Regions from separate parts of the Thalassolituus sp. UBA2009 genome, predicted to be linked through region 2. Evidence: predicted binding sites of a transcription regulator. Region 2 holds the regulator's gene; each other region holds the start of a gene.
What was found. Region 2 encodes sigma-54, which starts transcription at its own class of promoters, with help from an activator protein. Its sites were predicted from a motif close to TGGCACNNNNNTTGCTNT; they were not measured.

Region 1 (10,587 bases), on a different contig from region 2:
TTTACCACTGGAGCAGACCATTGCCAATATGTCGGGTAAGCTGGCCGATCTGGGCATGAAAATCGAGATCGCTTCCTGGCGCAATATCGTGCCGAATGTCTGGTCGTTGCATATCCGTGATGCCGATTCGCAGATGTGTTTTACCAATGGTAAAGGCTCCAGCAAAGAAAGTGCGCTGGCCTCGGCGCTGGGCGAATTTCTTGAACGCCTGAACTGCAATTTCTTTTATAACGATCAGTTTTTTGGCGAAGAGATCGCTAACGCCGATTTTGTTCATTACCCGCAGGAGCGCTGGTTTAAACCCGGCCCGAACGATGAACTGCCGCAGGACATTCTCGATGAATACTGTCTGGATATTTATAACCCGGATGGCGAACTGTGTGGCTCACACTTGTACGATACGAACTCGGGCAATGTTGAACGCGGTATCTGCTCGCTGCCCTATGTGCGTCAGTCTGACGGCGAAACGGTCTATTTCCCCTCTAATCTGATTGAAAACCTGTTTCTCAGTAACGGCATGAGTGCCGGTAACACCCTGGCTGAAGCACAGGTACAGTGTCTGTCCGAAATTTTTGAACGCGCGGTAAAACGCGAAATTCTGGAAAATGGAATCGCGCTGCCGGATGTTCCGCAGGACGTGCTGGCGAAATATCCGGGTATTGTTGCCGGTATTCAGGGATTGGAAGAGCAGGGCTTTCCGGTTCTGGTAAAAGATGCCTCCCTTGGCGGCCGTTTCCCGGTCATGTGCGTCACCCTGATGAACCCGCGTACCGGCGGTGTGTTTGCTTCTTTTGGCGCCCACCCGAGTTTTGAAGTAGCACTGGAGCGGAGCCTGACCGAATTATTACAGGGCCGCAGTTTTGAAGGCTTAAATGATCTGCCGCAGCCAACCTTTGAAAGCCAGGCCGTGCAGGAGCCGAATAATTTCGTTGAGCACTTTATTGATTCAACCGGGTTGGTGTCCTGGCGCTTTTTCAGTGCCAAAGCCGATGTCGATTTTGTTGAATGGGATTTTTCTGCCAATAACGAAAAATCCAACGAAGAAGAGGCGGCCAACCTGTTCGCCATTCTGGAAAAACTCGGGTTGGAAAGCTATATGGCGGTGTATGACGATTTAGGCGTTAATGCCTGCCGGATTCTGGTGCCAGGGTATTCTGAAGTGTATCCGGTGGAAGACCTGATCTGGGATAACACCAATAAAGCGCTGTATTTCCGCGAAGATATTCTTAACCTGCACAGCCTTGATGATGAGCAACTGGAAGATCTGGCTGAGCGTCTGGAAGAAAGCGGTCTGGATAACTACACCGATATTATCACCCTGATCGGCGTTGAATTTGACGACAACACCGTCTGGGGGCAGCTCACCATTCTGGAACTGAAACTGCTGATTTATCTGGCACTGGATCGTCTGGAAGAAGCGAAAGAGCTGACCGAAACCTTCCTGCAGTTTAACGACAATACGGTTGAGCGCGGGCTGTTTTATCAGGCGCTGAACGTGATGCTGGAAGTGGTGCTTGATGACGAACTGGAGCCTGAAGACTACATCGGCAATTTCCGCCGTATGTACGGTAACGAGCGTATGGATGCTGTTGTCGGTTCCATTGAACGCAGTGTGCGTTTTTACGGCTTAACACCAACCAACATGCAGCTGGAAGGGCTGGATAAACACCTGCGTCTGATTGCCAGCTACAAAAAGCTGCATGTCGCGCGGGCTGCAGCGGCGGGGCTTAATTAAGCACGAGTCATTACGCTTATATTTATTAATGCCAGACGAAAGCCCTGCAGAGCAGGGCTTTTTTATATCCTCAGGCTACTGCCTGTGCATTCAGCTCAGCCTGCAGTTCTTTATTACTGCGTGCCATCGCTGCCACTTCCCCGACAATAATCAGCCCCGGACCATCGCTCTCGCTTTTCAGATAACGTTCGGCCAGATACGCAAGATCCATCAGTACGCCTTTAAAAACCTGTTGGTTGGCTAACGTGCCGTTGGTGATTAAAGCCACCGGGGTGGATTCGTGCAGGCCTTCCTGCAGCAGTTGGGCGGTAATCGGCCCGGCCTGGCGCAGGCCCATATAAAATACCCGGGTTGGATTCTGGCACGGAGAAAATTCGTTAAATTTGCTATGACCGGAATGCAGTACCAGCGCATTGCCATAATCGCGGTGGGTGAGGGGAATACCGGCTGCCGCGGCACAGCCTCCGGCGGCGGTAATGCCGGGGACAATATCCACTTCCACGCCGCGCTGTTGCAGGTATTCCATTTCTTCGCCGCCGCGACCAAAAATAAAAGGATCGCCGCCTTTTAAACGTACCACGCGCTGGTATTTTCCGGCAGCCGATAACAAGGCTTTATTAATATCCTGCTGCGTCATTTTATGCGCGCCGCAACGTTTACCGGTATGGATACGTGCACACTGGCGCGGCAGCAGGGCGAGAATATCGTCAGAAATCAGGCTGTCGTACAGCACCACGTCGGCCTCGGCGATGACCCGCATGGCTTTTAAGGTCAGCAATTCCGGATCGCCCGGACCGGCGCCGACCAGCCAGACTTTTCCTGAACCTTTCTGCTCTTTGCTGCCTGGTGGATTGGTCAGTTTGGATGCATGCAAAGAGGACGCACGTTTTACCGGATTTTTTGCCTGTATTGTCATCATTATAATTCCACTGCAGTGCAGGCCGCGTCGCTGAACAGGGCTGCAGGTTGTGTATCGCTACCGGCGCTGTGGCTGGCCAGCAGGGTTTTTAACTCGGGAATGCAGGAGCCGCAATTGGTGCCGCAACGCAGAGCCTTGCCTAGTGCGTCACTGCTGTCGCAACCGTTATTAATGGCCTGAATAATCTGTTTTTCACCGATCTGGAAGCAGGAGCACACAATAGCGCCATGATCCGGGGCATCAGCCGGTTGGCCGGCAAGCAGAGCACGGCGCTGCTGGCTGCTCAGTTCGCTCTGGGCAAAGCATTCGGTCAGCCACTGACGGTTACTGAACTGCAGATCTTTATGAACAAAAATGACGGCTTCAAGCTGGTTATTAACAATCAGAACATGGCGGTAATGTTGCTGAGCGGGGTCGCTCAGCGTTAACCACTGGCCTTTTAACGGTTGGTCCGGCAGCCGCTGACGCAGAGCATCGACAAACTGGCCGGCATCGCCCTGACCGGCCACTTCGTAGTACATGCCAGGATTATGGATGTCGTCGCCAAACACACCGCAGGCCCAGTAAGCGCAATCCGGCGTGCCGATATCACGGCGGCTTAACACAAAGCCCTGCCACCCGGGGCGGAAAGGCTCGGCATTAACCGCACTGTATTTCAGTTCCGGCTGACCGGAGATAGCGTCCACGCTGTTGTCTGTCAGGGTACCCATGCGTGCGGCACTGGCGTAACGGCTGGTCCAGTGCATGGGTACAAATATTTCGCCGGTGCGTTGGTTATCACTGATATGGGCACGCAGCAGCAGGCTGCCACGGGGGTTGAATATCCGTACCAGTGAGCCGTCTTCAATCCCGCGCAGGGCGGCATCCTGCGGGTGAATATCGGCGTATGGTTCGCTGATATGCTGTGCCAGCCTCGGTGCTTTACCGGTGCGGGTCATGGTGTGCCAGTGATCGCGTACACGGCCGGTGTTCATAATCAGATCGCCGCCAGTGCGGGGGACTGGCAGTTCGGGGGCAACGGCAATAAAGCGTGCTTTACCGTTATCGGTATAGAAGCGACGGTCATCAAAAAAGCGCTGACGCCCCTGCGGATATTGCGCATTCACCGGCCACTGTACCGGTGCCATGGCGTCGTATTGCGCGCGGCTCATACAGCTTAATCCGCTTAAATCAAAATCACGGCTGCCGTTATTTTCAAATGCCGAGAGTCTCGCATGTTCGTCAAAAATATCGGCCGGATGGCTGTAGTTAAATGCATCTGCATGACCCAGGGCATGGGCCACCTGGGTGATAATCCACCAGTCGGGCATGGCTTCACCCGGTGGCGGCAGAAAACCGCGCTGACGTGAAATCCGGCGTTCGGAGTTGGTGACGGTGCCGTTTTTTTCGCCCCAGCTGGCTGCTGGCAGCAATACATGGGCAGCGGCAGCAGTATCGGTATCGGCCATGCAATCGGAAACCACCACCAGTTCGCAGTGTTTGAGTGCTTCTTTTACATCGTCGGCATCGGGCATGCTGACCAGCGGGTTGGTGGACATAATCCACAGAAATTTGATCTCGCCGCGTTTAACTGCCTGAAACAGGTCAACGGCTTTCAGGCCCGGACGTTCGGCCAGATTGGGTGCCTGCCAGAAGCGCCGTACCCGGTCGCGCTCGGCAGCGGAAAAATCCATATGCGCAGCCAGCTGATTAGCCAGTCCGCCCACTTCACGGCCGCCCATAGCATTGGGCTGACCGGTAATGGAAAAGGGCGTGGCGCCGGGTTTACCAATACGGCCGGTGGCTAAATGCACATTGATGATGGCATTGCCTTTATCGGTGCCGGTCGCGCTCTGGTTAATACCCTGAGAATAAAAAGTAACCGTGCGTGGGGTATCGGCAAACCAATGAAAGAACTGCGCCAGATCTGAGGCTTCTATATCCAGCTGGCCGGCAACGTCTTTCAGGCTGCGGCATTGTTGCCGTGCGGCCTCCAGCGCGCTGCCAAAACCTTCGGTATGCAGGGCGATAAAATCGTGGTCGAGGTTATTGGTTTCACCGAGATACGCCAGCAGGGCGGTAAACAGAAAAGCATCGCTGCCGGGACGGATAGCCAGATGCAGATCGGCGAGATCACAGGTGGCGGTGCGGCGCGGATCAATCACCACCACTTTCATATCCGGGTTGGCTTTTTTCGCGGCCACCATGCGTTGATACAAAACGGGGTGGGCCCATGCCGCATTGGAGCCGGTCAGCACCAGCAGGTCGGCCTGCTCTAAATCTTCGTAGCAGCCGGGTACGGTGTCGGAGCCAAACGCACGCTTATAGGAGGCAACGGCCGAGGCCATGCACAGACGGGAGTTGGTATCCATATTGGCGCTGCCGATAAAGCCCTTCATCAGCTTATTGGCAACGTAATAATCTTCGGTCAGCAGCTGGCCGGAGCCATAAAAGGCCACAGCATCCGGCCCATGGGTATGAATCACTTGCTGAATTTTATCGGCAATAAGGTTGATGGCCTGGCTCCAGCTGCTGCGCTGGCCGTTCATGAGCGGATACATCAGGCGGCCGTTATGGCTGATGGTTTCATGCAGCGCTGAACCTTTTACGCACAAGCGGCCGAAGTTAGACGGATGGCGGCTGTCTCCGGCGACCGGTAACAGCTGTCCATTCTGCTGGCTGATATCAACGCCACAGCCAACACCGCAGTAAGGGCAGGTGGTCTGCGTTTGCTGTGTGGCGGTTAACGGCGTTGCTGTCTGCTCAATGGCGCTCATCGGCAATCCACTCTGAAAAATCCCAAAAAAAAGCGCCCACAGGTTTTTACCTGTGAGCGCCAATGCTCATTCTGCACAACATACGTTTCGTCGCGACAGGCCTTGTAAGCGCTGTGTATGACGGTTGGCATCTGCGTTGATGCCGGAAACGGCCTGATAGTGGCAGCTTCGTTATTCAAGACAATTCAAGATAAGTGCCAATCCTGCGGGCAAACCTGAAAAATAACAGCAAAGGCGCAGAATGGATCATCCGTGCGGGGCGGCACAGTATTCCGTCGGCCGGTATTGATTCGGCAAAGAATAAAAATGCGTTTTAGCGGAGCGCGGATTGGTCTTTATGACTCAAATTGGTGCGAAGGTGCCTGTGATTTAGCAGGCACTGCCTGAGTTTGCGCTATAAGCAGGCAGAATCGTTGCTACACTCTGAAGATCGGCTCCAGGTGTGCCGGATCAATTTGTACAGAAAGGCCCGGTATGCGATGACTGACGAAATAAATAACCCCGGAATAAAGCGACTGCTCGCCGAAATCCCTTTGCTGAATCGCCGTATTCAGCACTATCAGCCGGGTATGCCGATCACCATTCTGGCGTTCGGTACTGGTACTGTACCGCCATCTCTGGCAGAAAAAATCCGTGCGGCGGGTTACCGGCTGAAAGAAGTGGAATCCATATCGCACCTGCTGCATCACGAAGGTAATAACACCTGCGCCCTGATTGTTAATCTTGATTCTCTTAACGATAAGCAGCAGCAGCGTGTACTGCAGCTGGCGCAGAAGAATCTGCATCTGCCGGTGCTGGCCATCAGCACCGCCAGCGGACTGGAAGAACGCATTATTGCCATCCGCATGGGGGCTCAGGCTTTTATTACCACGCCGGTTAATGATGATCAGGTTCTGGCGGAGATTAATGCCCTGACCGAACGTTATGAACGCGACCCTTATCAGGTTCTGATTGTTGATGATCAGCCTTCTGTCGCCGAGTTTCTTTCCTCCACTCTGCAGGATGCGGGCTTTCATACCTATGTGATTACCCAGCCAATGAGTGAGCTGATGCCGTATCTGCAGAATCATATTCCTGATCTGATTCTGCTCGATTTGTATATGCCCGGTATCAGTGGTCAGGAGCTGGCGGGGGTAATCCGCCAGCAGGATAATCTGATCAGCGTGCCTATTGTTTTCCTGTCCAACGAAATCAGCCCCAAAGTTCAGGTGCAGGCCATGTGTACCGGCGCCGATGTCTTTTTAAGCAAACCGGTGCAGCCGGTTGACCTGTTGTTTGCCGTAGAATCGCGAATCCGCCGCGGCCGTATGGTACGTAATCTGGTGACCCGTGATTCACTGACCGCGCTGCTGAACCGGCGTGAATCGATGCGCCGCCTGCAGGAAGAGGTGCTGCGCTGTCAGCGTTATGGCAATAAACTGTGCGTTGCGCTGCTCGACCTGGACCGTTTTAAGCGTATTAACGATACCTATGGCCATGCCGTCGGTGATCGTGTCATCAAACATTTTTCTTTGCAGTTAAAAAACAGCCTGCGTGACGGCGATATTATTGGCCGTATTGGTGGGGAAGAATTTATGGTGGTGCTGCCGGAAACGACGCTGGCGGTTGCCCGGCGGACTTTTGAACGCCTGGCCGAAGAACTGCGCGAGAACCCGTTCAGTGATTTTTCCTATACATTTTCCGGCGGGCTGGTACGTTGCTTACCCGGCGTTATGGAAGATGCCCTGCTGGAGCAGGCGGACGTGGCATTATATGAAGCCAAAGCCGCTGGTCGTGATCAGGTTGTGTGTGTTGAGCAGCCGGCGGCATCCGGACACGGATAAAAAAGCCACACGCGGAATGTCCAGGGTCTGTTTAATTAGTATTAACAGGCCCTGGCACCCGGTGTGGCGAGTGCGCGAATCCGCTTCACAGAGTGAGCGTTTAACGGCCTGAGCATCGCAGGAATCCAATCTCAGCGCAGCCCCTTCTGTTACTCTTGCCTGCCAATCATGTCATTGTTTCTATGCTTGTCTCATACCCAGCCTATGGCTTTACCTCTTTTGCACTTTTTTATTCCGGCTTGTCTTTCACTGGTGCCGTTGTCTGGCATCTGAACGGTGCGGCGGCGGATCTTTTTGTGCAACCCTTACCGTAAATCTTCGTCCGGGATCATTATTGCCCTTAATAAGGGCAGGTTACGGTTTATCCGATATTTTCTGGTGCACTTTCCCTGCATAAAACCCGATCCGGCGCCATAAACAGGCTGTTGATTGCTGAAAACAGGGCAAATTTATTCTTTGGCATTCATGTTGCTAAACCCCTTGTGATGTTTTTGCACTGCAACGGCGTGGTGTGAAAATAGAGCAACGATGCAAATACAGGAGAAATCAGATTATGACCCGATAGCGAGGCCATCCCATGAGCAAAAAGCGTATTATCGTCGTTGGCAACGGCATGGTTGGACACAACTTTATCAACACTCTTGCCACCTCCGAACATTCCTCCGAATTTGAACTCGTTACCTTCTCAGAAGAACCGCGTCTGGCTTATGACCGGGTACAGCTGAGCAAATACTTTTCCGGCTATACCGCCGCTGATCTGGCACTGACCACAGCAGATGATTATGAACGTCAGGGCGTGGTATTTACCCTGAACGATAAAGTCGTGGCCATTAACAGCCATGAAAAAACCATCACCACCGCCAGTGGCCGTAAAGAAGGTTACGACAAGCTGGTACTGGCAACCGGTTCTTACCCCTTTGTTCCGCCGATTCCGGGCAAAGACCAGGATCACTGTCTGGTTTACCGTACTATTGAAGATCTTGAAGCTATTTCTGCCTCGGCCGCCGTGAGTAAAACCGGTGTTGTTGTGGGGGGCGGACTGTTGGGGCTGGAAGCCGCAAACGCGTTAAAGCAGGCCGGGCTGGAAACCCATGTCGTGGAATTTGCGCCGCGTTTAATGGCCGTACAGCTGGATGAAGGCGGCGGTAAATTACTGCGCCGTAAAATCGAAGATCTGGGCGTTACTGTTCATACCGAAAAAAATACCAAAGAAATTGTTGCCGGGCAGGAATGCCGCTATCGCATGAATTTTGCCGATGGCAGTTTTCTGGAAACCGATATGATTCTGTTCTCTGCCGGTATCCGTCCGCAGGATGAACTGGCGCGTCAGTTCGGACTGGATCTGGGTGAACGTGGCGGTATTGTTATTAACGATTACTGTCAGACCTCAGACGAGGATATTTATGCCATTGGTGAATGCGCACTGTGGGATAACAAAATTTTCGGTCTGGTTGCTCCCGGCTATCAGATGGCCAAAGTCAGTGCCGCACATATTGTCAGTTCGTTAATTACCCACGAAGAACCGGCACTGGCCTTTAAAGGTGCCGATATGAGCACCAAACTTAAATTGCTGGGCGTTGACGTTGCCTCCATCGGTGATGCACACGGACATACTGCCGGCAGTCAGAGTTATGTATTTAATGACGATATTGCCGAAGTCTATAAACGCCTGATTGTTTCTGCCGATGGTAAAAAATTGTTGGGTGCGGTGCTGGTGGGTGAGGCTGAGGCTTACGGTACGCTGTTGCAGTTAATGCTGAACGATATGGATATTCCCGGTAACCCGGCGGCACTGATTCTGCCAGCGGTGGATGGTGAAGCCTCCGCCGGACTGGGCGTTGCTGCCTTACCGGAAACGGCTCAGATCTGTTCCTGTTTTGATGTTACCAAAGGTGATCTGGCGGCAGCGGTGCAGGGCGGTTGTTGCACCATGGGGGATATTAAAGACGCGACCAAAGCCTCGACCGGCTGTGGTGGTTGTTCTGCGCTGGTGAAGCAGGTGATGGATGCTGAGCTGGTGGCTCTTGGTGTTGAGGTTAATAACAATCTGTGCGAACACTTTGCTTATACCCGTGCTGAGCTGGCGGATATTATCCGTGTTAAAGGCTACACCACCTTTGCTCAGGTATTGCAGGGGCACGGTAAAGGCCATGGCTGTGAAATCTGTAAGCCAACGGTCGGTTCTGTACTGGCCTCCTTTCATAACGAATACATTCTGAAAGACGAGCATATCGGTCTGCAGGATACCAACGATATTTTCCTCGGTAATATGCAGAAAGACGGTACTTACTCCATTGTGCCACGTATTGCCGGTGGTGAAATTACCCCGGATAAACTGATCGTGCTGGGTGAAATTGCCAAAGAATACGACCTGTATACCAAAATTACCGGTGGTCAGCGTATCGATTTATTCGGCGCACAATTACATGAACTGCCGCAGATCTGGGAGCGTCTGGTTGCTGCCGGATTTGAAACCGGCCATGCCTACGGTAAATCGCTGCGCACGGTGAAATCCTGTGTTGGCAGTACCTGGTGTCGCTACGGTGTGCTCGACAGTGTGTCGATGGCGATTGCACTGGAGAACCGCTACAAAGGCCTGCGTGCACCACACAAAATTAAGTTTGCCGTATCCGGCTGTACCCGCGAATGTGCGGAGGCACAGAGCAAAGATATCGGTGTTATTGCCACCGAAAAAGGCTGGAACTTATATGTCTGTGGTAATGGCGGTATGCGTCCGCGTCATGCTGATTTATTTGCCACCGAACTGGACGATGAAACCCTGATTAAAACCATCGACCGCGTACTGATGTTTTATGTACGCACCGCCGACCGTCTGCAGCGCACGTCGGTATGGATGGAAAACCTTGAGGGCGGACTGGATTACCTGCGTGAGGTCGTGGTCGACGACAAACTGGGTATCTGCAGCGAACTGGAAGATGCCATGACCCGCGTTGTGAGTACTTACCAGTGTGAATGGAAAACAACACTGGAAAATCCGGAAAAACTCAAACGCTTCCAGCATTTTATTAATGCCGATGAAGATGACAGCAACCTGCTGTATGTGCGCGAGCGTGGTCAGCGCCGTCCGGCAACCGCAACCGAGCGGATTGAACTGGTTAATCTCAGTACAGTACAGGGCTAAGGAGCACATTATGACGTTATCTAATTCCGTAATGAATGAGCAGAATCAGGCTATGAATCAATGGACCACTATCTGTCCGTTAGAAGATATCGCGCCGGATACCGGTGTGTGCGCTCTGTATCAGGGCGAGCAGGTCGCACTTTTCCGGATCGGTGACAGCGATCAGGTGTTTGCCATCAGTAATTACGATCCGCTGGGTGAGGCCAATGTGT
Region 2 (10,587 bases):
CAAAGGTCTGGGCATGACCACCGTGCAGGATAACGGCAAGCTGACCGGTATTTTCACCGACGGTGACCTGCGTCGTGCCATCGATCACGGCGTTGATATCCATACCGCCACCATGGCCGATGTGATGACCGTCGGTGGCAAAACCACCACGCCAGGTACCCTCGCTGCCGAAGCGCTGAAGCTGATGGAAGACAACAAAATCAACGCCCTGGTCGTTAAAAATGGCGACGACACGGTTGGCGTCATCAATATGCACGATCTGCTGCGCGCGGGCGTAATCTGATGCGCAAGCGTTATCTGCTGTTACTGCTGACCCTGATCTTTGGTCTGGCTCTGCTGGCAGTGGATCGCTACACCCAGGAGCAGACGCCCCCCCTGAGTGAGCTGCAGAATCATGAACCGGATTACTATGGCGAAGGCCTGTACAACCGCCAGTACGACAGTAATGGCGAATTACAGCAAACCTTTGTTGCAGCACGCTCAACCCATTATCCGCAGACGAAAAGCACCCTCTTTACCGGGCCGCTGCTGATGTCAGACGATGATGACGGCCAGACCTGGCAGGTCAATGCCCGCGAAGGAACACTACAGGATAACGAGCAGTCGCTGCGCCTTGTAGGCCAGGTCGAAATCCTGCCGCTCGATCCGGCCGACGCTGCGGACGATATTCTGATCGAAACCAGCATCCTGACTTACCACAGCCGCCAGCAACTGGCCGAGACTGATCAGCCGGTAACTATTACAAGTCCGCAAACCCATATCAATGCAACCGGTATGACACTGGATATCGCGCGTCAGCGCATGGAATTCAAATCACAGGTGGATAGCCGCTATGTTCCGCAATAATCATCGTTTTCTGGCCGGCCTGTTTGTCCTGTGCAGCGCAGCCTCTGCTTATGCATTGCCCGACGACTGGCAGCAGGAAATGGTCATTCTCTCTGACCACGCTGAGCTCGACCGCAAGGCTGGCGTTGTTATTTATGAAGGCAATGTGATTCTGACCCAGGGAACCCTGCGCATCGAATCAGAGCGCCTGCTGATTATCCGCACCGATAACACACTGGAAAAAGCCGTTGCCGAAGGGACAGCGAAAAAACCGGCACGCTATCAGCAACAGATCAATCCGGGAAAACCCCTGACCAAAGCACACGGCCAGCGCATTGATTACTTTGCCCGGCAACGTGAAGTCAACATTCAGGGCAATGCTCAACTGCAGCAGGACGGCAACCTGTTCAGTGGTGAGCGCATCCTCTATGACATGACCAAAGAAACCGTCAGCGCCAGCGGCGGCACCAGTACCTCCGGCCAGACTGGTGGTACTGGCGAAAAACAACGAATCAAAGTCGTGATTCAGCCACAGGCTCCGGCAGAACCTGCCACCGATAACAGCAAGCCAGTACAGGAACAGCCATGAAGACCCTGAAAGCCGAAAACCTGGCGAAAAGCTATAACGGCCGGGAAGTGGTAAAAGATGTATCCATGTCTGTACAAAGCGGTCAGATCGTTGGCCTGCTGGGACCCAACGGGGCCGGTAAGACCACCTGTTTCTACATGATTGTGAATCTGGTGCAGGCCGACAAAGGCCGCATCAAAATTGACGACGAAGACATCAGTCATCTGCCGATGCACGGCCGGGCGCAGAAAGGCATTGGCTATCTGCCGCAGGAAGCCTCCATTTTCCGCAAATTAAGTGTGGCCGATAATATTCTCGCCATTCTCGAAACCCGCAAAGACCTCAACCGTGCACAGCGTCTGGAAAAACTGGAAGAGCTGCTGAATGAGTTTCATATTCAGCATATCCGCAGCAGTCTGGGCATGGCCTTATCCGGTGGTGAACGACGCCGGGTCGAGATTGCCCGCGCGCTGGCGGCTGAGCCGTCCTTTATTCTGCTTGATGAGCCGTTCGCCGGGGTTGACCCGATTTCTGTAGCTGACATCATGGACATCATCCGACAGCTCAAAGCACGTGGCATCGGCGTACTCATTACCGACCACAACGTAAGGGAAACTCTGGCTATCTGTGAGAAAGCCTATATTGTCGGGGGTGGCCATATCATCGCCGAAGGCACCGCTGAACAGGTATTGGCCAGCGAGCAGGTACGCAAAGTGTACCTGGGTGAGGATTTCCGCCTGTGATGGCAAGCCCTGCTGCAGGGAAGTGGCTGATGATCCAAAGCAAAGGAAGATGCACAAAAGATTCCAAGGTTTACCGCTTGGCGTATAATGCACAGACTATGCCGATACTGAGTGATTACTGAACTTTTATGAAAGCGTCTCTTCAGTTAAAGATGGGTCAGCACCTGACCATGACCCCTCAGTTGCAACAAGCCATCCGCCTGCTTCAGCTGTCTACCCTCGATCTGCAGCAGGAGATTCAGGAAGCCCTCGATTCCAACCCGATGCTCGAAGTAGAAGAACACGAGCACGATGACCTGCCCGACCTGTCCCGTAACAGCGACCACGAAGTCAGCGCCAGCCACGAAGTCAGCAATCAGGACGACAGCCACAACGACACACCCGAGCTGGATGAACAGTGGTCACAGGAACAACTCCCCGACGACCTGCCGGTCGACAGTCAGTGGGAAGATACCTACCAGACCACCGCCAACGTTGCCTCCGGCAGCAGCAGTAACGCCATCGACGACGATTTCGATTACGACTCGCGCCACGCCAGCACCGAAGATCTGCAGGATCATCTGCTGTGGCAACTCAATCTGACTCCTATGTCAGATACCGACCGCGAGATCGCCCTGATGCTGATCGACGGCGTGGATGACGACGGCTATCTGCACACCACCGTCGAAGACATTCTGGAAAGCATGGACCCGGCTCTGGACGTCGAAGAAGACGAAGTCATGGCCGTCCTCCACCGCCTGCAGCAGTTTGATCCGGCCGGTGCTTTTGCCCGCGACCTGCGTGAATGCCTGCTGCTGCAACTGCAGCAACTGCCGGCTGAGACCCCATGGCTGAACGAAGCCAAAATGGTCATCCGCGATTATATCGAGCTGCTGGGCAGCAAAGATTACCCAACGCTGATGCGCAAAACCAAGCTGCGCGAAGAAGACCTTAAAGCCGTGCTGCGGCTGATTAAAGAACTGAATCCCAAGCCAGGTGCCGGCATCAGTGCCGAGCAGGCCGAATACGTGGTGCCCGACGTACTGGTACGCAATATCCGCGACGAATGGCGGGTTGAGCTGAATCCGGATATCGCCCCCAAGCTGCGCGTTAACGCCGATTACGCCTCACTGGTACGCCGTTCCGATAACAGCACCGACAACGCCTTCTTGCGCGACCACCTGCAGGAAGCGCGCTGGTTTATCAAAAGTCTGCAAAGCCGCAACGAAACCCTGCTGAAAGTAGCCACCAAAATCGTCGAGTATCAGATCGAGTTTTTCGAACAGGGCGAAGAAGCAATGAAGCCGCTGGTGCTGCACGATATTGCCGAAGCCGTTGGTATGCATGAATCCACCATTTCCCGGGTAACCACCCAGAAATACATGCATACGCCTCGCGGAATCTTCGAGCTGAAGTACTTTTTCTCCAGCCATGTCAGTACCGATGGCGGCGGCGAATGTTCCTCCACCGCAATCCGTGCCATGATTAAAAAACTGATTGCTGAAGAAAATGCCCGCAAACCGCTGAGCGACAACAAAATCGCCGCAGTGTTGGGTGAAAAAGGCATTCAGGTGGCACGGCGCACGGTAGCCAAATACCGTGAGGCTATGATGATTCCGCCTTCGAACGAACGTAAACAATTGATTTAAAAAACAACAAGCCAGCAACAAGGAGTCTGGACATGAAGATTAATATCAGCGGTCACCACGTTGACGTTACCGAATCTCTGCAAGCGTACGTAGACGAAAAAATGTCCAAGCTGGGACGCCACTTTGACAACATTACCAACGGCCAGGTAACCCTGACCGTTATTAAAGAGCGCATGATTGCCGAAGCCACCATCCATGTCAGCGGTGCCGACCTGCACGCCAGCGCTGAGCACGATGATATGTATGCCGCAATCGATCAGATGACCGACAAGCTCGACCGTCAGGTACTGAAACACAAAGAAAAACTGGTGGCGCGGCAACACGGACAAGGCTGATTAATGGACATTCGCATCGAGGATATCCTCACACCGGAACGCAGTCTGATAGATGCTCCGGTTTCCAGTAAAAAGAAATTACTGGAGTACCTGGCAGGTTTTATCGCAGAACAACTCAGCGACAGCTCTGCCGACGATATTTACGAGCGATTACTCAGCCGTGAACGCCTCGGCAGCACCGGGATTGGCGAAGGTATTGCCATTCCCCACTGCCGGCTGAAGCAGTGCGACCAGGCGATGGGCGTACTGCTGCGTCTGGTGGAGCCGGTGGATTACGACGCCATTGACCGCAAGCCGGTCGATCTGGTGTTTGCTCTGCTGGTTCCCGAAGAAGCTACTGAACAGCACCTGCAGGTTCTGGCGATGCTGGCACGCAACTTCAGCGAGCCGGCCTACCGCGAGGCACTGCGCAAAGCGCCGGATGCGCAACGGTTTTATCAGCGGGCGCTGAGCGGACAACCGGGCTGACATCAGCCCAACGGGCAATGGAGGAGCACAGCAATGCGTTTAGTGGTGATCAGCGGCCGGTCCGGCTCAGGAAAATCCAGTGCTCTGCACGTACTGGAAGATCTGGGCTTCTACTGCATTGATAACCTGCCGGTCGCTTTGTTGCCAGCGCTGGCCCGCCAGACCGAAAGCGAAGAAAAACTGGCCAAAGTCGCCGTCAGTGTTGACGCCCGCAACCTGCCCCATGCCTTCGACAATATCCACGATGTACTGCACCAGCTGCCCAGCGAAGAATACCAGCTGGATGTCGTCTATCTCGACGCCAGCGAAGAAGTGTTGCTGCAGCGCTTCAGCTCCACCCGGCGTAAGCACCCACTAACTAGCAAAAGCACATCTCTGGCCGAAGCCATCGATAAAGAGCGCCTGCTGCTGGAACCTATCGCCAACCTTGCCGATCTGACGCTGGATACCACCAGCATGTCTGTGCATGAGCTGCGCAGCCTGATCAAATTGCGGGTGGCGGATAAAACCAGCACCGACATCGCCATTCTGTTTGAATCTTTCGGCTTCAAGCATGGCATCCCGATTGATGCCGATTATGTATTCGATGTCCGCAACCTGCCCAACCCTTACTGGGACCCGGCACTGCGCGCCTTTACCGGGCGCGACCCGGCAATCATTGATTTCCTTGCCCGGGAGCCTCAGGTCGGACAAATGCAGCAGGACATCAGCGGGTTTATTCAGCGCTGGCTGCCTGCCTTTGTCGATGCCAACCGCAGCTATATGACCATTGCCATCGGCTGCACCGGCGGGCAGCACCGCTCCGTTTACCTGGCAGAGCAACTTAAGGCAGAATTCTGTCATCATTACAGCAATGTTCAGGTCCGCCACCGCGAGCTGGGCAGTGCCGACATTCATCAGGACTGATACGGATGACCAGCACCGAAATCACCATCGTCAATAAGCTGGGCCTGCACGCCCGCGCAGCCGCCAAGCTGGTTTCCACAGCCGCTGCTTATTCCTGCCAGATCAAAGTCGGTTACCCCGACCGCATGGTCGACGGTAAGAGCATTATGGCGGTGATGATGCTGGCCGCCAGCAAAGGCACCAACATTCATATCCATGCTGAAGGCCAGGATGCTGAACACGCACTGGCAGCCCTGATTGATCTTATTAACCGACGTTTTGACGAAGAAGAATAGCCCGGCAAAACAATCTTCTACGCGCAATTCTGCGAGTAGTTTCGTGGTATCAGAGGCCTAATCAGGCTAGAATCTGAGCATTCAACCATCCCCTGGACCGAACCGACGCATGGCACAGCAGACCGAAAAGGCTAAAGCCAAGTTACACAGCCTGACCGCCGCGCTGGAAAGTGGTGCGCTGGCGCAGGTGCGTCGCATCCTGAATTCGGGTCTGGCACCGGTTGATATCGCCCACCTGATCGAATCTTCTCCGCCTAAAGCCCGTAAGCTGCTGTGGGAACTGGTCGATAAGGAACTCGAAGGCGAGGTCATGCAGAACCTCAGCGAGGAGCTGCAAAGCCACTTCCTGAGCGACATGAGTGCCGAAGAAGTTGTCGACCTGACCGCCGACCTCGACACCGATGACGTGGCCGACATGCTGCAGCAGCTGCCTGAGCGTGTAACTCAGGAAGTTCTGGAGTCGATGGACCACCAGGACCGCGCCCGTCTCGAAGCCGTTCTGGGCTATCCGGAAGACAGCGCCGGTGGTCTGATGAACACCGATACCGTGACCATCCGTCCGGATATCACCCTTGAGGTTGTACTGCGCTACCTGCGCCGCCACAAATCCCTGCCCGCCATGACCGATAACCTGTTGGTGGTTAACCGCCAGAACGAATTTATCGGCACGCTGGCGATCAGCAAACTGCTGGTCAGCGACCCGCAACAAACCGTACGTGAGGTGATGAGCACCGACGCGCGGGTTATTCAGGCAACCCAGCACGAGAGCGAAGTTGCCAAACTGTTTGAACGCCACGATCTGGTATCGGCACCGGTGGTTGACGCCGCCGGTATGCTGCTTGGCCGTATCACCATCGATGACGTGGTTGACGTTATCCGCGAAACCGCGGACCACTCGCTGATGAGTATGGCCGGTCTGGATGACGAAGAAGATACCTTCGCCCCGACGCTGAAAACCAGCCGCCGCCGTGCTGTCTGGCTGGGCATTAATCTGCTCACCGCACTGGCCGCCTCTGCGGTGATCGGCCTGTTTGATAAAACCATCGAGCAGGTTGTGGCTCTTGCTGTTTTAATGCCGATTGTCGCCAGCATGGGCGGTATCGCCGGCAGTCAGGTGCTGACTCTGGTTATCCGTGGCCAGGCACTTGGTCATCTCAGCGGCAGCAACTTCCGCTGGCTGTTTAACCGCGAAATTATGGTCGCCGCCATTAATGGCGTGCTCTGGGCTGTGGTTATCGCCTTAATTACATACGCCTGGTTCCGTGACCCGGCGATCGCCCTGATTATCGGCGCGGCCATTATCATCAATCTGATGGTCGCGGCGATGGCCGGCGCCAGTCTGCCACTGCTACTCAAGGCCCGTGGCATCGATCCCGCCCTGGCTGGCAGCGTGGTACTGACCACCGTCACCGACGTGATCGGCTTTCTATCTTTCCTGGGGTTAGCTACCCTGTTCTATCTGTAACCTGCATTTAAAGTACCCCTGATGAACGAATCTGATTACCCGGACGACGAGATCGAATACGTCAGTAAGTCCGAAATGAAGCGCGAAGCAGAGCGCTGGCAAGAACTGGGCAAACGTCTGACTGAGCTGAATGCCGCCAAGTGGAAAGAGCTGCCGATCAGCGAAACCCTGTACAACGCTCTGGTGGAAAACGCCAGGCTGAAGCAGCACGAAGCCAAGCGCCGCCATATGCAGTACATTGGCCGTCTGGTTGGTGATGAAGACCGGGATGCGATTCAGGCAAAGCTCGACCTGTTTGATCCGTCCAGCGAAGCCTACGGCCGCCGCATCCGCCAGCAGGAGTTGTGGCGTACCCGCCTGGTCAGCGACAGCAACGGGCTGAATGCTTTTATCGAAGAGTTTCCGGCGGTTGACCGCCAGCAACTGCGCAATCTGGTGCGTAACGCCCAGAAAGAAATGAGTAGCGAACCACCGAAGCCCGGCAGTTCGTACAAAAAACTGTTTCAGTTTATCAAGGAGCAGATGGCCGACTAGCTGCCATCCGTTCAGAAACGCCGGTGATGAGTCACCGGCATTTTTTTGCGTACCTCCGCCAGCTGCGCCAGATCAATCTCTGCCAGCGCCACTCCGGCCTCTTCTTCCAGCTCCGTCAGCACGCATCCCCAGGCATCAATAATCTGTGAATGACCATAGGTACGGCGTTTATCGTCATGCCAGCCACACTGGTTCGCGGCCAGCACATAGCACTGGGTTTCAATCGCGCGGGCACGCAGCAGTGTTTGCCAGTGCGCTGCACCGGTGGTGTAGGTAAAGGCCGCGGGCACAGAAATCAGCTCCGCGCCCTGCTCGCGCAGACGCTGAAACAACCCCGGAAAGCGCAGGTCGTAACAGATCACCAGCCCCAGTCGGCCGGCCGGTGTATCCACCAGCACCACCTCATCCCCGGGTGCAAAGCGTTCTGATTCACGGTAACTGCCGTGAGCATCGCCAACATCGACATCAAACAGATGAATCTTGTCGTAGCGGGCAACCTGTTCGCCTTCGCTGTTAAACACCAGACAGGCCGAACGCACCCGCGGATCTCCGTCCGGGCATGGCATCGGCACGGCACCGGCCACCAGCCAGAGTTTCAGCTCCTGCGCCCAGCCGGCCAGACGCTGCACATACTGCGGATCAGCGGCAATGGCGTTGTACTGCTTACCATCCAGCGTGAGGAACATTTCCGGCAGTAACGCCAGCACCGCACCCTGTGCCGCCGCCTGCTGCAGCAAGTCATAAGCCTGTGCCAGATTGTGTTCAATCTGTGGCTGGCTGCTGAACTGAATCACCGCGACGTTAGCCATCAGTCGTCATCGCCTCCGCCGAAGATATAGAAAATACTCTTGAAGCGTTCCAGCAGACTGCGGCTCTTCTTACCGTCGACCTTATCGTCAAAGGCCTGATTGATCTTCAGATCCGGTTTTTCCCAGGTACCTTTCAGGTCGTAACTGGCACTGGTGAAGCGTGCCAGCTCGTCACCGATCAGCTTCTCGGTAACATAAATCGAGGCCGCTACCGGCGGTGCCAGACCGGCCAGCAGCGCCACCATCGGCAGCGTACTGGATACCGGGAAGGTCACCGCCAGCTTCATATCCAGTGTCTGGGTCTTCAGATCGGTGCTGCCTGAGGTCAGGAATTTACCACCCGGGCCGTCCATGCTCAGCGGCTCGGTCAGGGTCAGCAGACCATTTTCGATCCGCGCTTTGCCTTTCAATGTGTCGAAGGCCACCCCGGACTGATACAGATCGGAGAAGTCGAGCTTCAGGCGGCGGGCGACCGAATTAAAGTTCAGCGCACCAAAGGCTTTTAACGCTCCGGCACCTTCGGCAGCCATATTACCGTCTTTCACACGGAAACTGGCCAGACCATTGAGAGTTTTGTTGTTGTAAGCCAGTGGCGAGCCCTGCCAGTTCAGCTGCAGGGTCGAGCGCATATCCTTACCTTCAATCGCGGCTTCCTGACGGAAAGCGCGCTGCACCCGGCCAATGTCGTTACTGCTGATCTGCAGCGTATCGAGGCGGGTCTGATGCTGGTCACCCTGCTTCAGCCAGTACACATCCCCGGTAAAGGCCATGCCTTTCATATCGCTGTCGTGCAGGGTGATCTGCATACCATCAGCCTGTGGCCGGCTGCTGAGTTTCCAGCGACCAAAGTTACGGCTGCCGACATAAAGCTCTGCAAGATCCATATCCATCGGCGGGAAATCCGCCGGATTGAGCGCTGCCAGCGGATCAGGCTTGTCAGCAACCACTGTCACTTCATCCTGGCTGCCATCCAGCGTCGCCAGGTTTCCCGGCTCCTCTTCACTTTGCGGCAAATGAATATAGTCCAGCCCCAGCTGAATCGGCTCATTGCCCGGCAGCATACGGATTTTGCCTTTCACCAGCGTGCTGTCGACGTCAAAATCCCATTCATCCCACTGCTGGGCAGCAATGATATGGGTTGGCCCCATCGCCGTTCCCCAGGCATCCACGCCACCCAGCGTCAGATTAATACTGCGCAGCGGATTATTACTGTGCGCAGTTGCCTCACTTTTGACTGTGGCACCGGCTTTCTGCGCCTTGCTTTCTGCTGCCAGCAGGCCGGACAGATGCTGCCAGGTATCCCACCAGTCCGCGGCAACAATGGATTCACTCAGCTGACCACGAACCACCACGCCTTTATCACTCGGCAGGAAAGGTTCCGAGCCACCAAGGTACACCTGCCCCCGGTTCAGGCCATCAGCATCCAGCGCCAGTGCGGCACGCAACAGGTTATCGTAGTTGAGGTTGATCCGGGTTTCTGCGCCGGGCTCGACCCGAACCTCCATCGGCCGTGCAGCACTATCGGCTGTTTTACCTAACGGATAAGGCAGATCAATAGCCGTGCCCTGCAGATCGGAATTGAAATTAAACACCACACCCTGCGCGCCAACAGTCAGACGGGCGTTGTAGTCCAGAGCGCCACTGACCGGGTCCAGCAAAAACAGTGGCATCCACTGTTTAAAACGATCCCAGCGGGCATCACCATTGGCACTCAGCACCATATCAAAGCCACCGGGGCGACCGACCGATTCGATACCGGCATTAAAGTGACCGCCAAACACATCGCCTTCGAGCCAGTCGGACAGCAGACCTACCTGGCTGTTGTAACGCAGCCGGCCTTTGAGGTTTGCCAGATCAATATTGAGGTCGTCCAGACGCAGCTGGTTATCGCTCAGCTCCACGTCCAGTTTGATCTCAGGTTCGGCGTGCTCAGTGCCCAGTGGCATTTCCAGCAGCATATTGGCCGTCATCGGACCATTGGCCTGCCAGTGATCAAAGGCATTGTTCACCACGCCCTGTAATGGCGTTTCG
Region 3 (10,587 bases), on a different contig from region 2:
TGAAAGCGACCGTCAGGCCCTGCTTGCCGCCGTTAACGCCGGTGAACTGGCCATCAGCTCCAACCACCGTCCGCATGAAGTGGCCGCCAAGAAAGCACCTTTTGCCGATGCCGAACCAGGCATGAGTATTTTTGATGGTTTCCTGCCGCTGGCACTGCAACTTGTGGAACGCGGCGAGCTGGAATTATCGGCCTTTATCCGCGCCACCAGCGCCTTACCGGCGCAGGTTCTGGGCCAGAATCAGTCACTGAGCGAAGGTAACTGGTTTAATGCGGTGCTGATTAATCCGGATGCTGAGCAAAGCTTCCGCCGCTCGACGCTGCTGTCAAAAGGACGGAACAGCCCGGTGGCCGGCAAGACCTTAAAAGGCGCGGTTAACGCCGTGTTTATTGATGGCCGGAAAGTGTTTGGCTGATCGTTAACAAACCCAAACGCTGAATAATAAAAAAGCCGCAGAATCTGCGGCTTTTTTATGTGTGGTGAATGATCGCTATGCGGGTTCGCATGCATTAGACGGCATCCGGTCCACGATAAATCCCCTGCACCGAATTAAGCGTATGCCAGTACAGCACCGGACCATTGGCTGTTGCCAGTTCATCACGCAAGGCCGCCAGCGCTTTAGCGGTGTAGGTGCATTCAGACTGTACGGTTAAACCATCGGCCCAGCGCTGATTACGGAACCATTGCTCAGCCTGCTCACCGGCCGCCGAGGCAACGCCATAGCCCTCGCCATAATACTGGTCGAGCAGTACCGGTTGCGGAATATTGAATGGCGGAATGCCGCCCTGCAAACGCAGTAAATATTGCTGCGTCTGCTGCATTAATTGTTTCACCGTCGCCACGGTGCAGGCAGGAAAAGGGCCAAGATGCGCAGGTGCCACGCGCACACCAATAACCCGCGACGGCAGACCGGCAAGCGCCACGCCCAACGTCAGACCGGCTAAGGTCGCACTGGAGCCCACCGGGCAAATAATGGTTTCCGGCACTGGGCATTCTCCCCGTTCAATCTGCTCACGTAATTCAAACGCAGCATCAATAAAGGCAATAACGCCCTGCAGCGACGAGCCTCCGGCAAATAAATATTCGGTCTGTTTGCGGCGCAATAACCGGTCACGGATCTGCAGAGTATAAAAACGCAGTACGGTATTCAGCAGGCTGCCGCAATAACGCAGCGTCGCACCATAGCGCTGCATCACCTGCAGGTTTTTTCTGACGGACGGACTCTGCGGCTGATCGAACAGAAGAATCTCACAGTCAAAACCCAGCGCTTTACTGTGCACGGCGCAGGCCACACCGTGATTGGTGCCGGTGCCGCCAAAGGTCAGCAGGCGGGTTTTTCCTTCTGCCTGCATTTTGCCGAAAATAAACGCCAGCTTGCGGCTTTTATTACCGCCATAAACCGCATTGGTTAAATCATCGTGCTTAAGCCAGAGTTGCGGCGTATCGAGGCTATGGGTAACAGGTGTCGGAATCTGCTGGCCGGGAATATCCGCCAGCGGAATGAGCTTTTGCAGCACAGGATAAGCTTTGAATAAAGGAGATGAAGACACCAGCAGACTCCGGCCAAAAGTGCATTGTAAGACGACGGTGCAATCTTCCGCAGGTCTTACAATGCCAATGGTGCTGCTGCTCTGAAATTAAGCCCAAAATTAAGCCCAAAATTAAGCCCAAAATTAAGATCAGGAATTAAGGCCAGGGATAATCCGCGACCGGCAATCCCATTGCCTGCAGTTCCGCCACCACAATACGGCGATATTTCACCACATCGCCGACGTCCGTTTGTCTCAGCCTTGCCACTTCTTCCGCGCTGAACGGCTGGAAATTTGCCCGCAGGGAAGTCCCGCCCCAACGTTGCATGATGTAATTCATCACCTCGGCAATTTCATTATCACTCAGACTGGCCCCCACCACGCCGGGTACGTGCATCAGATATTCACGGCCGCGTTCGGTTTCGGCAAATGAGGCAACGTAATTATTAAAATCGGGAATACCTCCCGCCGGAGAACCTGCGCCATCCGGACGATGACAGCCCAGACAACGCAGCACATAGTTAGCCTGCGGGCTGAGTTCACCCTGTGGGGCCGGAGCTGACTTTATCTGCGCAACATCATCGGCAGCCTGACTATAAGCGCACGACCCTGCTGACAGTGCCAGCAGCAGACTGCCGCGCAACAACCAGGCCGCAGCCATTTTTGTGTGCATTTTCCCGTCTTGTTTATTGTGCATTTTTCCGTACTCCGCGCAGCTGGCTGTGAGACTGAGGCGTGTTGCGGGCGTGCTCCAGCACCTCATCAGCCAGCACTGCATTCAGACCGTTAAGATCGTCCAGCACATAGGCGGCCAGCGCTTTCATTTGTGCCGCCGTTAAATCCGCCTGCGCTGGCATCACCAGGCCGTAATAACCGATGCCATCCACTTCGATAGTGCCGGACAAACCGTTATTTAATACGCCCCAGAAATACGCCGGAGCCTGTTCGGCCAGTGCCGGCCACAGCATGCTGTTCACCAGTGGCGGTGCCAGCCCCGGCGTACCAATACCACCCGGCTGGTGACAGGCCGCACAACGCTGGTTAAACAGCGCTTCGCCATTATTCTCAGTTGCTCCGGCAGCAGACACCGGAGCCGCCAGCGCGGCTCCCAGTGCTGCCAGCGAGAGCAGAGATAAGGTGAATTTTTTCAGAACCATCATCTCAGCTCCCGCTTCAGGCGTCTGCCATACCAACCAGCACAGCAACGGTGCAGTGATAACCCTGCGACGCGTTGGCCATACACCAGTTAATGTCGTTATGCAGACCCATACGGTAACCCGGACGCTCCCGCTCGCTGGTAAAGCAGAAGGTGCCGTTGCACTCCACTTTGCCGCAGCAGTCGTTGTACGACACCAAATAATCTTTATCGTCATTCGGGTTGCGGCAGGTGCCAACCCAGGACACTTTGGACGCTTCCGAGCCCGGCGGACAGCTGGTTAATGTGCCGCCACAGTCGTTGCACAGATTGCCGTCGAGCGCGCAGTAGCGCCAGTATTCACAGGCGGTCGGATCATTCGGATCGGCCGGGGCTTCGTCTTCCGCTTCTCCGGCCCAGGCTTTGCCGGCATTACGGTCAAAGGGCAGAACCGGCAGCATGGCGCTGCCCAGCATCAGCATCCCGGCGCGGCTTAAAAAACTGCGGCGGCTGCTGCGCTGTGCGACTTTGCGGGTTAAATGTTCGGTGCCTTTATCCAGGCCGGTTAATACGCTGTCGAAAAATCGTTTCATAGTGATATCTCTTGTTGCCTAAAAATCGTTGCCTACTGAGTGATGCTCAGGAGTTGTTTGCTCAGGAGTGGCTTGTTCAGGAATGCTGTTCAAGAAAACTCTGTACCGAGCCAACACCCATTTCCATGGCATTGAACAGACTCTCAAGCTGCTCGCGGCTGTTGATCAGACCTTTCGAGCGGATCACGCCCTGCTTATCCATCAGCACCGCAAACGGCAGACGCGATACGCGGTAACCCAGCCCCAGTTCGGTCGACAGTACGTATGGAAAATCCTGCAGGCCAACGTGCTGAATAAAGCGCTGGTGTTTTTCTTCTTCGCCATCGGAAGCCAGCACCACATCCAGCCAGTCTTTTTCACTGGCTTTTACCGAGCGCAGAATCGGCAGCAGTTTTTTACATACCGGACAGGTCGGCGACAGGAAAAACACCAGCATGGCTTTTTCTTTATCGCGACCAATATGCACGGCACCACCGGTCAGGCTGTTAAGGGTAAAGGCCGGGGTTAAATCACCGACTTTCGGCCCGGAGTCATTCATCAACGCACCCATCGGCGCGATACGTTCAAACAACACGCCGATCTGGCGGGCCAGCACAAAAAATGCGAGGGCCAGCGCCATTACGGCAACAAATAAAAATGCGACAGCAAAATACAAAGCAGTCATAACGACCTCTTAAATTCGTTTCAGTGAGTTGGCCATTTCACTGATGGCCAGCAGGTTGGCGTTCACCTGCTCAAATAACAGGAAGGCGAGCCACAGAAAGACAGCAGCAGCGATGGCCACCACGATTTCGGCGCTCTGCAGTGCTTCCGGCAGACCGAGCAATGGCAGCAGAGCGAAGACCATCAGCAGCGCATTACGCAGCAACAGGGTTTTGCTCAGCAGTTGCGGAGTACCGCCACAGCCACATTCAATGCGGGTATGACCGCGACGGATATTGATGCCCATAGCGATGGCATATCCCCCGAGCAACAGCGCCGCCAGCACCAGTCCGGCAGCACGGCTGGCGCTGAATAACAGCATCAGCACCAGCGCGCCTTCGAGGGCCAGCAAGGCAGCAGCAGCGGGCTTAACCAAAGCTTCCGGCAGCAACTCGTAGTCGGCGACAAAGCCCTGGAATTCGAGAAAATCCAGTGCTTTGTGCAGTGCTGCGCGCAGGAATACCAGCAGGGTAAACACCAGCAGCGTGAGGCTCGCCAGTGGCAGTAATTCAGTCATGAGACACCGCCAGCGAGGTGGTCCAACCGGCTTTTTCGTCGGCCGCCGCCTTCTCAAACATAAAGTCGCCATCGCCGCTCAGTACGTACTTATCGATGGTTTCGTCTTCTTCATTGGAGCCGAACAGCACCGGGGTTTTGCCCTCAGTCACACTCAGCGCCACCATGTGCGGTGCCGGAGAACGGCTGATGAGTTTTTTCTTTTTCAGACTGTAAGCCCAGATTTCTTCAGAGCCGTTTTTATGGCTGCCGTCATAAGCGCCTGAATGCATCAGCATAAACACCATATCCAGCGTGCTGCTGTAAGCCGTGATGGCATAACCACCCGGAGCCCAGTCACCTTCGATGCCGGTATTCACCTGCAGTTTTTCTTTGATTTTTACGGTTTTGCCACTGTCATCGGCGAGGTACAGGGCTCCGCCGAAGGTGGTCAGGATCAGCTCACCGTTTTTACGGCGTTCGCTGTGGATATAAATCGGGTCGGCATCCACATCGAATAATTTGCCCGATGCTTCAACACTGTATTCCTTACCTTTCAGGGTGAAAGTTTTCAGCTGTCCGGTACCACAGGGCGTACTGAAGCTAGAGCCTTCCAGTGCCGGATAAACTCCGTAACATCCCGGGGTCGGCACTTCAGTAATCACTTCGCCGGCGGCAATATCAATTACCGAAACTGAGGTGGCCGGTGTGGCATTCTGCACATACAGCAGTTTTTCATCGGCGCTTAATTCCAGTAGCTGGGTCATGCCGATGGCTTTTACGGCTTTATTAGGCACGATGATTTCTTTCTTACGGCTCAGGGTTTCTACGTCATACACCTGCACCACGCTTTCTACCGGACCATAGGTAATGCGCTTGGCAAAGTCGGACAGCACGTAAACGGTTTTGCCGTCTTTCGAGACTTTCATCTGCGAAGTAATACCCGCCGGCATCGAGCCTTTATAGTGCAGGTCATCCTGAGCGAAGACGTGAATCTGGCTGGCGCCCCCCCAGGCGGCTTCGTTCATAAACACATTCGGCCCGGGCTGAATGGTTTTCTCGACCGTAAAAACTTCCGGCTTAAAGGGCTCTGCCTGCGCCGCCGGCATCACCGCCGACAACAGCAGGGTTGCGATACAGGCCGCCAGCGGTGCCGGAGTGAATACGCGGCGGGACAGGTTTCTGGTTTTACTTTTTTGCTTGGTTAACGTCATGGTTTGCAGCTCTTGTTGTGAGTCTGCAGGAGTGAAGAGCAGCGCCCATGCCAATGCCTGAGTTAACAGGCCAAACCTACCTCTGATGAGGTACCTAAAGAGGCCAATACTGACAATTTGATCAGAATTGTTACGTACTGTTAGTGCCCGCTATTAACGATAAAACCGTCAGCACTATAAAGGCGCGCCGGACAATAACGCCGGCGTTGTTCTGGTGCGTATTGTTTGCTGCCTTCGTCACCCGTATCCACAGGCGGTGAAGCCCTACCCGAAACCCCAGGCATGGGGTATCCTGCGACCTCTGAACGCGGGGGATGTTATGAGTAACTGGCTTGATGCCGTAAAGTGGGACGCCGATGGTCTGGTACCGGCCATTGCGCAGGATTATAAGACCGGCCGTATCCTGATGATGGCCTGGATGAACCGGGAAGCACTGGCGCTGACGGTGCAGGAAAACCGCGCCATCTACTATTCCCGCTCGCGCCAGCAACTGTGGCGTAAAGGCGAGTCTTCCGGCCATGTGCAGCAGCTGCACGAAGTGCGCCTTGACTGTGACGCCGATGTCATCACCCTGCAGGTGGAACAGATTGGCGGTATCGCCTGTCATACCGGCCGCGAAAGCTGCTTCTACCGGGTCTATCAGGATGGCGAATGGGTCAGCGTTGATCCGGTTCTGAAAGATCCGAAAGACATTTATTGATTGCTACTTAACGAAACTGAAACAGCTATGAGCGATATACTTTCCGCCCTCGGCGATATCCTTGAAGAACGTAAGAGCGCGGCCGCCGATTCATCCTATGTGGCCAGCCTGTATCACAAGGGCCTGAACAAGATTCTGGAGAAGGTTGGCGAAGAAGCCACCGAAACCATTCTGGCCGCCAAAGACGCCGAGACCAGTGGCGATAACAGCGATGTTATCTACGAAACCGCCGACCTGTGGTTCCACACCCTGGTGGCACTGGCCAAGCTGGGTGAGCGCCCGGAAGCCGTGGTTAACGAACTGGCACGGCGTTTTAATATGTCCGGCCTGGAAGAAAAGGCGTCACGTACGCCCAAGTAAATCGGTACAGACCAGAGAACTGAGAGATTGAGTATGCCGGACTGTCTGTTTTGCCAGATTGTCGCCGGAAAGATTCCGGCCAATGTCGTTTATGAAGATGAGCACCTGCTGGCGTTTCACGATATTGCGCCTAAAGCAGACACCCACCTGCTGGTCATTCCCAAGCGCCATATCGTTAACCTGAATGATCTGAGCGAGGCTGATGCCAGCCTGATGAGCCATTTAATGCTCAGCCTGCCGGCTATTGCCCGTACACAAAACCTGACTGGCTTCCGCACCATTACCAATACCGGTAAAGAAGGTGGGCAGGAAGTTTTCCATATGCACTTTCATATACTGGGCGGCGATCAGCTGCCCGGTTTCTGATGTAATTTTTAAATTAAGAATAAGAGGATTTTCCTATGCTCGGCGGAATCAGTATCTGGCAATTATTAATCGTTCTGGCCATCGTCATTATGATTTTCGGTACCAAAAAACTGCGCAACCTGGGTGGCGACCTGGGCGGAGCAATCAAGAGCTTTAAAAAAGCTGTGAATGACGACAGCAGTGCAAAAGCCGATGAAGACGACAGTAAAGAGCCGGCAAAAACACTGGAGCATAAAGAAGGCGCAGCCAAAGACGCCGAATTCAAAAGCACCAACAAAGACCAAGATAAAATCTGATGTTCGATATCGGTTTTCTGGAATTAATGGTGGTAGCCATTCTGGGCCTGCTGGTGCTCGGCCCGGAACGTCTGCCAAAAGCAGCCCGCACAGTGGGTCTGTTTCTTGGCCGTATGCGCCGCACCATGAGCAATATCCAGGATGATCTTGAGCGCCAGGTCCGCACCGAAGAATTACGCGAAAAGCTGAAAGACCCTTATGCCACGTTTCTCGATGACGATTCGCCATCGGCTAACAGCATTCAGCCCAAGCCTAAAGCAGAAACGCAGCCGGACAATAAACCGGCAGCTGTCGCTGGTCCTCAGCAGCCAGGTCCACAACAACCAGCGCCACAACAATCTGGCCCGCAGCAGCCTGCCGCCAATTCAAAACCTGATAATACCGATGCGTCATCATGACCGATCATGAACAACCCCTGATTGCCCACCTGATAGAACTGCGAAACCGTTTACTGAAATCGGTACTGGTGGTATTGGTGCTGTTTCTTGGCATGTTCTACTTTGCCAACGACCTGTACCTGATTCTGGTAAAACCACTGTCAGTATTGCTGCCCGACAGCGGCAATATGATCGCCACCGGTGTAGCCTCGCCTTTTCTGGTGCCGTTTAAACTGACATTGGTTCTGGCGGTACTGCTGGCAGTGCCTTTTCTGCTGCATCAGGTATGGAGTTTTATCTCTCCCGGTTTGTATCAGCACGAAAAGAAATTCGGTATTCCGTTGCTGGTCTCCAGCGTTGTCCTGTTTTATACCGGTATTGCCTTCGCCTACTTTGTAGTGCTGCCGCTGGCATTCGGCTTCTTTACCGCCGCCGGACCAGAAGGTATTTCCTTTATGCCGGACATCAGCAATATTCTCGATTTTATTCTTAAAATCTTTTTTGCTTTTGGCATCGCCTTTGAAATACCGATTGCGACCTTTCTGATGGTGCTCAGCGGCATTACCACCGTTGCCGCCCTGACAGAAAAGCGCCCTTATATTTTTGTTGGCTGCTTTGTTGTCGGCATGCTGGTTACGCCACCGGATGTTATCTCCCAGACCATTCTGGCCGTACCGATGTGGCTGCTGTTTGAGGCCGGTGTACTGGCCTCAAGGCTGATTAAAAAGCCGCAGGAAGATGGCGAAGAGGAAATTCAGGAAAGCTGATTTTCCTGACTTTATCGAGCATAAAAAGCCCGGCTACTGCCGGGCTTTTTATTATGTGAAATAAACAGATCTCATACTTATGTACTAAGTGAAGATGAAGCGTTTGACTGGTACATGAGTACATAATTAGCATCACCAGTCCTGTTTATATGGATAATAACAATGAAAAAAATACTTCTCATCGCTACTATCATGGCAGCTCCCGCCATGTCGGCCGAATATACCCCTATCCGCTATATAGGCACCAGCCCGAGCGCCTTAGAATATAACTATGTAGGCACAACCACATCCGGAATATCCGTATTATCTCAAGTCTACGATCAAAGTAAGATGAAAATTACGTTCGTGGATACAAATACTACTCCAGCCCTAAGCGCCATAATCACGCAAAGTGAGAGAATTTTGCCATCAATCGCTGACTGGCCAAGCGGCTACCCCGGTAGTTTTTTCGCTAACTATCCGGATTTACCAAATACACCGGATAATTTCGTTCCCCTTGGTGTCGATGCTGCAACAACCTCCGCTGAATATAAGGCCATCGCCGACAGTATTCTATCCATGGCAGAATCAACATTGCGTGGTATGAATTATATTTATGATGAAATTCCGGGTTACATTGCCCGTGGTGTAAGTGGAAGCCACGTATTAATCTCTGATCAAGTCGCCAGCACATCGAATCAACCCGGCAATATGTACTACTGCGATTTACAGCTATGGGATATGAGTCAACCATTCTCGAATAATATTCCATTCTGCACCAACATCGGCTACCAAAAATACCCTATCGATATGAATGGTAGTAATACAGTTCAACCCGGATACCAGGATGTATTCAACGACAGTGGCATCGGCCTGATCAAACAGCAGCCGGATAGCTACACAGGCGGTGAGGCAGATCTCGTACTGTTAACACCAAATCAGCCTCCTATTGTATTTGCACAAAAGCAAATTTCTGCCTACAGCAATGGGACAACTCATATATCCTCTGGAGCGGAGCCATATATATTCATTCAGGATATTAATAACACAACAAGAACCTATCAATTTAAAAATGGGGAGTTACTTGAAGCGTCAGGTAATATCAATGATTTCCATTCAACATCAGAGTCTATTACAGGAACAATCATCGACATCACAAAAGACCGCATTCTATTCTACAATGAAGGCCAGCAATATATTTGCGAAAAGGACATTGTCACCCAAGAAGACATGTCATTTACTTTATACTTGAGAACACTATCTGAAAATAGTGACTATGAGATTTTTAAAAACTATCCAAATAAGCCGGACAATTATGAAGAGCTAATTGTACAAATGGACGCAACAGCGACATTCCCATCTGGCATCAGCGACGCAGAATTTAAAAAAATAACGGATGATCTACTGCTTTCCGGCTATGAGGAAGGGGTCTCCGGTCTTAATGCCATTGGTTGTATTTCCGGAACGACGAAAGCAATCGGAGACAGCCAGACTGGTGCTCTTCAAGCCCATAATCCGACATCCGAAAATCCGATATTCATTGGTCTTAATCGAATGCCAAACCTTCCTGGAATTATAGCTTTGTCTGTGCCTACCTTTGATAAAAATGGCATTCAAACAGGAACATTGAATGAGTTGTTATTTAACGAGTTGCGTCAGTCGGAATACAACCACGCATTTAACCGGTCAATGGCAAAAATAGCTTCGCACTATCCTGGAATTATGGATAACTACCCAGACCTTCCAACAGCTGACGGCTTGCCTGAATTCAGGAATGAATTTGATTACAGAGCATTTGTTGCTAATTTCGTCCTCAACGATATCCCATTCAAATCTACCGTAGTCAACCCTTCGTATTACACAGGGCTTATTCCTCTTTCTAAATTTAGTATGGCAAATGGTTACTTTGATTTTAATGGTGGACGGTACACGTTATTCAATCCTGAAAAAACAGTACAGGTGAAAGTAAATCCGGACCAGGATGTTATAGACCCATACCAGAACGCTTATTCCTCACTGACCATCGATATTCAGGGCCAGGCCTATGCCACCGAAGTATCCTGTTCTGTAGATA

Region 1: a site for sigma-54 is predicted at 7,691-7,708, ahead of nirB (nitrite reductase large subunit NirB). Genes of this name have one in related genera too.
Region 3: a site for sigma-54 is predicted at 5,704-5,721, ahead of B3P58_RS04925 (amine dehydrogenase large subunit). Genes of this name have one in related genera too.

Annotation. Positions count from the first base shown of each region.
Region 1 covers NZ_DDCJ01000039.1:43,184-53,770, reverse strand. Annotated here, with positions in the region: gene B3P58_RS04530 (OsmC domain/YcaO domain-containing protein) at 1-1,735, shown strand, start outside; gene cobA (uroporphyrinogen-III C-methyltransferase) at 1,806-2,654, opposite strand; gene B3P58_RS04520 (nitrate reductase) at 2,654-5,410, opposite strand; gene B3P58_RS04515 (diguanylate cyclase) at 5,890-7,233, shown strand; gene nirB (nitrite reductase large subunit NirB) at 7,811-10,375, shown strand; gene nirD (nitrite reductase small subunit NirD) at 10,386-10,587, shown strand, end outside.
Region 2 covers NZ_DDCJ01000069.1:24,719-35,305, forward strand. Annotated here, with positions in the region: gene B3P58_RS08785 (KpsF/GutQ family sugar-phosphate isomerase) at 1-283, shown strand, start outside; gene lptC (LPS export ABC transporter periplasmic protein LptC) at 283-846, shown strand; gene lptA (lipopolysaccharide transport periplasmic protein LptA) at 833-1,414, shown strand; gene lptB (LPS export ABC transporter ATP-binding protein) at 1,411-2,136, shown strand; gene B3P58_RS08805 (RNA polymerase factor sigma-54) at 2,265-3,764, shown strand; gene hpf (ribosome hibernation-promoting factor, HPF/YfiA family) at 3,797-4,099, shown strand; gene ptsN (PTS IIA-like nitrogen regulatory protein PtsN) at 4,103-4,567, shown strand; gene rapZ (RNase adapter RapZ) at 4,601-5,473, shown strand; gene B3P58_RS08825 (HPr family phosphocarrier protein) at 5,479-5,748, shown strand; gene mgtE (magnesium transporter) at 5,858-7,213, shown strand; gene yjgA (ribosome biogenesis factor YjgA) at 7,235-7,747, shown strand; gene B3P58_RS08840 (carbon-nitrogen hydrolase family protein) at 7,759-8,556, opposite strand; gene B3P58_RS08845 (YhdP family protein) at 8,556-10,587, opposite strand, start outside.
Region 3 covers NZ_DDCJ01000043.1:49,330-59,916, reverse strand. Annotated here, with positions in the region: gene B3P58_RS04960 (dihydroorotase) at 1-415, shown strand, start outside; gene B3P58_RS04955 (1-aminocyclopropane-1-carboxylate deaminase/D-cysteine desulfhydrase) at 510-1,550, opposite strand; gene B3P58_RS04950 (c-type cytochrome) at 1,687-2,202, opposite strand; gene B3P58_RS04945 (c-type cytochrome) at 2,216-2,689, opposite strand; gene B3P58_RS04940 (methylamine dehydrogenase light chain) at 2,703-3,257, opposite strand; gene mauD (methylamine dehydrogenase accessory protein MauD) at 3,334-3,921, opposite strand; gene B3P58_RS04930 (MauE/DoxX family redox-associated membrane protein) at 3,931-4,476, opposite strand; gene B3P58_RS04925 (amine dehydrogenase large subunit) at 4,469-5,668, opposite strand; gene hisI (phosphoribosyl-AMP cyclohydrolase) at 5,988-6,368, shown strand; gene B3P58_RS04915 (phosphoribosyl-ATP diphosphatase) at 6,396-6,728, shown strand; gene B3P58_RS04910 (histidine triad nucleotide-binding protein) at 6,762-7,094, shown strand; gene tatA (Sec-independent protein translocase subunit TatA) at 7,130-7,390, shown strand; gene tatB (Sec-independent protein translocase protein TatB) at 7,390-7,788, shown strand; gene tatC (twin-arginine translocase subunit TatC) at 7,785-8,534, shown strand; gene B3P58_RS04890 (dockerin type I domain-containing protein) at 8,697-10,587, shown strand, end outside.